Regions from separate parts of the Bacillus sp. N5-665 genome, predicted to be linked through region 3. Evidence: riboswitches for the same ligand, from Rfam matches in the RefSeq annotation. Region 3 holds a riboswitch; each other region holds the start of a gene.

Region 1 (2,276 bases), 690 kb from region 3:
GTTCATTACAGCGACGTTCTTAGGACCAGAACTTCCGGATATTACGTCAGCACTTGTAAGTTTAGTGAGTTTATCGCTATTCTTAAAAGTTTGGCAGCCGAAAGAAATCTATCAGTCTAAAGAAGCAAATAGTGAAGTAGCAGCAACGGCGATATCTATGCCGAAACTAACGGTAGGAAAAGTAGTAAAAGCATGGTCTCCATTCATTATTTTAACTGTGATGGTAGTCATTTGGAGCCAAAGTTTCTTTAAAGCGTTATTTGCTCCAGGCGGTGCTTTGGAAAGCCTTGTGTTTAAGTTTGATGTTCCAGGCTTACACAATTTAGTAATGAAAGCAGAACCAATTGTAAATAAACCGACGCCTTATGAAGCAATCTTGAAATTAGATATTTTATCAGCGACGGGAACAGCAATTTTAATTGCTTGTATCATTTCTATCTTTATTTTGAAAATGAGTGCAAAAGATGCAGTAGTAACATTTAAAGAAACGTTACATGAACTTAAGATGCCAATTCTATCTATCGGATTCGTATTAGGATTCGCGTTTATCGCAAACTATTCTGGTCTATCTTCTACATTAGCATTAGCACTTGCAGGAACTGGCGGACTATTCCCGTTCTTCTCACCATTCCTAGGCTGGATCGGTGTATTTTTAACAGGATCCGATACGTCAGCGAATGCACTGTTCTCGAATTTACAAGCGATTACAGCGCAGCAAGTCGGTGTATCTGAAGTACTTCTCGTTGCAGCAAATACAACGGGCGGTGTAACAGGAAAGATGATTTCTCCGCAATCGATTGCGATTGCTTGTGCGGCAGTTGGACTTGCTGGAAAAGAATCAGATTTATTCCGATTTACAGTGAAGCATAGTTTATTCTTCGTAATTATTGTTGGTATTATGACGTATGTACAGGCATATTATTTAACGTGGATGATTCCATAAATAACAAAAGAAATAAACTTTGCATTTTTCAGATTATCGTGTATGATGAGAAAGTATTGAAAATTAAATCAGTGATAAACTAGGGGTGCCTAACGTATGCGTAGGCTGAGAGAGAAGCGTGTGAACTTCTTAACCCTTTGGACCTGATCTGGCTCGTACCAGCGTAGGGAAGTTAACGGCTTTACATAATGATGTCTTTATGAGCCAGGTCCTTATTTTTTTATGGACCTGGCTCTTTTTATTTTGGCATACGCTGGCCATATCTCGTCCTTGTCACGTACAGGGGGGCAACAAAGGTTATGAAACAGTCTGTTTCAGCTGAGCAAATTGAATTGAAATCGAGTTTACCAGGAAGTAAGAAAGTGTATGTGGATGGACCACGCACGGGTATGAAAGTGCCGATGCGCGAGATTGAACAAAGCGAAACGAACGGTATTCCGAATCCGCCAATTCGTGTATATGATACGAGCGGTCCTTATACAGATCCTGCGTATAAAGTGGAACTGGAAAAGGGGTTGCAGGCGCCGCGCCACTCTTGGATCCTGGAGCGCGGAGATGTAGAAGCATACGAAGGGCGCGAAGTAAAACCAGAGGATGACGGTGTGAAAGTGGCTTCGAAACATACGCCTGTTTTCCCGCAAATGGATCGCCAGCCGCTTAGAGCAAGGCATGGTGCAAATGTTACGCAAATGCATTATGCACGTAATGGTATCATTACGTCTGAGATGGAATATGTTGCGATTCGTGAAGGAGTAGAGCCTGAGTTTGTTCGTAAGGAAATCGCGGAAGGTCGTGCCATTTTACCAGCGAATATTAACCATCCGGAAGCAGAACCGATGATTATCGGCCGTAACTTTCACGTAAAGGTCAATGCAAATATCGGAAACTCTGCTGTATCTTCTTCTATTGCAGAAGAAGTAGAGAAGATGACGTGGGCAACGCGCTGGGGCGCAGATACGATTATGGATTTATCTACAGGTAAAAATATTCATACGACGCGTGAGTGGATTATTCGTAACGCGCCTGTACCAGTTGGGACTGTACCGATCTATCAAGCGCTGGAAAAAGTAAACGGAATTGCAGAAGATTTAACGTGGGAAGTGTATCGTGATACGTTAATTGAGCAAGCTGAGCAAGGTGTTGATTACTTTACGATTCACGCGGGCGTATTACTTCGTTACATTCCGATTACTGCAAAGCGTACGACAGGTATCGTTTCACGTGGTGGTTCAATTATGGCACAGTGGTGTTTATTCCATCATAAAGAAAACTTCTTATACACTCATTTTGAAGAGATATGTGAAATTATGAAGCAGTATGATGTTTCGTTCTC
Region 2 (2,276 bases), 330 kb from region 3:
TCTTTCCATTGTTCAAACAGCCATTCTTGCAAAGATGCCTTCGTTAAAGCGTCCAACGCGCTAAACGGTTCATCTAACAACAATATCTCCCCGCCTGTTAATAAAGTTCGAATAAAAGATACGCGTTGTCTCATACCACCAGATAAATCTTTCGGATATTTTGTCTCATACCCTTGTAAGCCAAATTTATGTAGCAGTTCCTTGGCCTTTATTTGTGCTTCTTTCTTCTGTACACCTTGACACTCTAGCGGCAGAGCAGCATTCTCAATAATCGTTCGCCACGGCAGGAGCATATCTTTTTGGGGCATATACCCTACAGGATGGCTCTTCGTTTCTGTCAGCTCTATCTGCCCAGTACTTACTTCTTCTAAACCTGTAATAAGGCGAAATAGAGTACTTTTCCCGCATCCACTCGGTCCGATAATACTTACAAACTCTTTATCTTGTATAGAAGCATTTAATTCATTGATGATTGGTTTCTCATCATAATGAAAAGAAACATTATGAAACTGTAGTATGTTCTTGCTCCTCAAATCCCCACATCTCCTTACGATAGGACATATCCCAGAATAAATATTCAAATCGACTGGAATATAGGAAAATCTCCTCTAATCGATCTAGCTCTTTTTCAGACTTTCCAACTGCCATTTCATTTAATAAATCGATTAACCAAATACAAAGGTTACCGTATTCTTCAGAACTATATCCTTGAATCCACTCACCAAAGAACTCATGATCTCTTGCTCCAGGAATATCATTTAAACGCTTTCCAATTTCCCAGTAGCTCCACATACATGGAAGAAGTGCTGCTATTAATTCCGCAAGTGTGCCATTTTGAGATACAGACATCATGTAATTTGTATAAGCTAAATTTTTAGCAGATGGCTTTGCAGACTCTATCTCTTCTATAGAAATTCCAAGTCTTTTTGCATACTGTTTATGGATTGTCATTTCTCCATTTAATATGCCATCAATTTGTTCAGCAAATTTCCCCATTACTTGTGGGTTCGTTGCTTTTACAACACCAATCGCATATAGCTTTGCATAATCTAACAAATATAAATAATCTTGAATAATGTAATACTGAAACTTATCTTTTTCTAACGTGCCATCCCCCATACCTACTACAAACGGATGATTATGACTCATCTCCCAAACTGGTTGTACAGTTTCTAATAATCTATCGCAAAATTTCATTTCTCTATCCCCTTTCGATTTATATATCTAAATAAAAAACCACTTCTAAATAAGAAGTGGTTACAGCAAATAAAATTATAATTTATTCGTTGCTCCACTTCCCTTCGCTAGTATTACCTAGATCAGGTGTTATAAGGGTTAAGGATTATTCCTCTCTCAGCACAACAAGCACCCCTAGTGGTTTCAATATGAAATTTTCAAACAAAAAAGCCCCGTTTCTATACGCAAAGAAACGGGGACTTATTATTAGTGTCCGAATTGCTTCCCTACGCTAGCATAATCTAGATCAGGTAATGAAAAGGATCAAAGGCTTACGGCCTACTCTCAGCTGGCAACACCAGCTCTCCTAGCAAACTATGAAATTATCACTGTCAGTATAACATCGTAATAAGACATCATCAACTGTTTTAATTTTCTCAATTGTCAACAAAATAACAAAACTATATACTACTTATATTCTATCTTAGAAATTATTATCCTAATTAATCGGATAAAAAGGAATCATTATCCTCAAAAAATTTATTTTTATATTGATTTCATATTACATTTATGTGAATACACCCACTATATTATATCTTTATACTATAATAAAATTACAACTATACAACTAGAGGAGGTCTCTATTATATGAATATGAAAGCTACTGCTTTAACAGCAACTACTGTCGCAATTGCCTCTTTACTTCCTTCTATGGGAGAAACAAATGTACAAACAGCCAACGCTGAACAATTATCTAATGTGAAAACTGGATATGTCAAAGTCGATCAAGTAGCCTTACATACAAAAGATAACGCAAATAGCTCATCAATTGATACAATTCGCTTTAATACGAAAGTGAACATACTTGAAACAACTAATGGCTGGTATAAAGTATCTGTTAATAATAAAGTAGGTTACGTACAAAAAGATGCTATTCTACTAAAAAACAAACTTCAATCTAATAATCAATACATCGTTAATGCCAATGCATTAAACGTTCGTTCTGAACCTAATTTAGAATCTTCAATTTTAGATGTATTACCAAATGGAAAATTCATTACCATTCAAGAAGAACAAGGCGAGTGGTATAAAATTTTACA
Region 3 (2,276 bases):
CATTTCCTGCCGTCCTTTCTATATATCCATGGTGCTGTTATTCTTGCCATAAACTCCACGATAAAATACAGACATAGTGTCACCATAACAATAATTGCTGCCACACCAAATACTCGGGCTGTTAAAAAGGATTTTGTAGCTCTCGTAAGCATAACTCCTAATCCTTCACTGGCACCGAGCCATTCCCCAATAATCGCTCCCATTACGCTATATGTAACTGCAATTTTTAAACCTGAGAAAAAGTATGGAAGCACTGCTGGAAACTTTACTTTCTGGTAAACTTGCCATTTCGTTGCCTTCATCGTTTGCAACAACTTCAACATATTTTTATCTACTGTTTGAAAACCTTCTAAAATGCTAAGCGCAATCGGGAAGAAACAAACGAGTATTACTACCATTACTTTCGGTAGCATTCCATATCCAAACCAAATAATAAATAACGGTGCAAGTACAACGATTGGAATTGTTTGCGAAATAACAAGCAACGGATTTATTAAAATACGAAATAAAGGGATAACGTCCATAATAATTGCAATACTTGTCCCAATTAAAATTGCAAAGAATAGTCCAATTAAAACCTCTTGCAGTGTTTGCATCGTATTCGGTAATAGTAAATCTTTCATTCCAATTAATTCTTGAACAATGGCAGAAGGCTTCGGTAAAATCCACGGTTCAATTTTAAATAATGAAACAGATCCTTCCCATATCGCTATGAGAAGGATAAGCCAAATTGTTGTAATTATTTTAGATTGCTTCTGGTTTTGCATATTCATCACGGTACTTCCAAACCTTTTCATCTATCGTTACACCAGTGCTTGGACGATAATGGATTTTAATAGAAGTAATCACTTCTTCTGCTCCAGCATCTACACAAGCTTGTTGCGCACGTTTAATGACATCAAGAAGTACATCTAATTCTCCTTCCAGCGTTGTTTCCATTGCTCCTACTTCATAACGAACTCCCGATTGTTGTACAACTTCAATTGCTTTATCAACAACAGAATATACATCTTTTGTTTTTGCTTGTGGTACTACTGAAAATGACATTGTAACTTGTTGTGACATAGTAAAATCCCCCTTATAAAATTAAAATTTTAAAACAAGAAAAGGCTTTCCTACTGCGTAGGAAAGCCTTGTATGCAAGTTATTATAGAATAACATATGCTACATCACTTTAAGTAACTCCCTACGCTGGCATTATCCAGATCAGGTGGAGGGTCGATGTTTATTTACATCCTCTCAGCCAATTGGCTCCCCGGTCCTTAATTCGTTTTCATTGTAGCATGATTTATTTTATTGAACAAACAAAAGCATGTATAATCATTTCATTTAACTTTTAAATTCCCCAATTAACTCTTGTAACTCCTGTGAAAGCCATCTTAAAGAACTCGCTAATTCGGCAATATCTTGTACAGACATTTCCTGTTCTTTCATACTCGTTTCAATATTACTACTACTATTCGCATACATATTTGCGATATGTGATAGTTCATTTACGACACGAACAATATTTTGGCTATTTTGCAATATATCACTTGAATTGCTAAAAACAGCTCTAACTTGATTTGTAACAGATTGTGCTGATTTTGAATTTTTTTCAAAGAAAGCACCACTACTTTGAACAAATTCAATTCCAGATTCTACTTCTTTTGAAGCTTTTTGTATTGAAACAATAGCTTCTTTCGTTTCAGCTTGTGTTTCCCCTATTAATTTTGCTATATCTTTTGCTGATGCTTCCGTCTGCTCTGCTAATTTACTCACTTCATCAGCAACAACAGCAAATCCCTTTCCGGTTGCTTCAGCACGTGAAGCTTCAATAGAAGCATGTAACGCTAACGAATTAGTTTGATTTGAAATACCTGTAATTACAGTTACTATATCACTAATTTCTTTTGATTTTGTTTCCAAAGAATACATAATAGAAGATAAATCTTGTACTGCATTTTGTATTATAATCATTTGATTCATCGTCTTTTCAATAACACCATTTCCTTTTACTGAATGATGCTCCATACCTTCAGACTCTTTCGCCATTTGTTCTGCAGCATTTTTTATCTCTTCCATCTTATCTTCCATTTCATATACAATACCTAAATACTGTGGTACTGACGTTTCTTGTGACTGAGCGCTAGCTCTTAACTCAACCATAGAACTTACAATTTCTTGAACCGCCATACTATTCTCTTTCGTACTCACTGACAATTCTTGTGAAGATGAGGAAACCTGTTCTGCTGTCTGCTTCACTTTATCTACAATTCCTTTAAACTTCTCGATGG

The links. Region 3 has a riboswitch for thiamine pyrophosphate ahead of MNO09_RS28810 (MTH1187 family thiamine-binding protein). Riboswitches for the same ligand answer to the same signal wherever they lie in the genome.
Region 1: another riboswitch for thiamine pyrophosphate. It lies ahead of thiC (phosphomethylpyrimidine synthase ThiC); the one in region 3 lies ahead of MNO09_RS28810 (MTH1187 family thiamine-binding protein).
Region 2: another riboswitch for thiamine pyrophosphate. It lies ahead of tenA (thiaminase II); the one in region 3 lies ahead of MNO09_RS28810 (MTH1187 family thiamine-binding protein).

What each region holds. Positions count from the first base shown of each region.
Region 1 is NZ_CP093325.1:279,338-281,613, forward strand. It holds gene lldP (L-lactate permease) at 1-943, shown strand, start outside; TPP riboswitch at 1,015-1,130, shown strand; gene thiC (phosphomethylpyrimidine synthase ThiC) at 1,243-2,276, shown strand, end outside.
Region 2 is NZ_CP093325.1:4,778,515-4,780,790, forward strand. It holds gene MNO09_RS27185 (ABC transporter ATP-binding protein) at 1-533, opposite strand, end outside; gene tenA (thiaminase II) at 502-1,197, opposite strand; TPP riboswitch at 1,280-1,383, opposite strand; TPP riboswitch at 1,444-1,555, opposite strand; gene MNO09_RS27195 (SH3 domain-containing protein) at 1,825-2,276, shown strand, end outside.
Region 3 is NZ_CP093325.1:5,106,912-5,109,187, forward strand. It holds gene MNO09_RS28800 (ABC transporter substrate-binding protein) at 1-3, opposite strand, end outside; gene MNO09_RS28805 (ABC transporter permease) at 1-773, opposite strand, end outside; gene MNO09_RS28810 (MTH1187 family thiamine-binding protein) at 745-1,065, opposite strand; TPP riboswitch at 1,167-1,268, opposite strand; gene MNO09_RS28815 (methyl-accepting chemotaxis protein) at 1,330-2,276, opposite strand, start outside.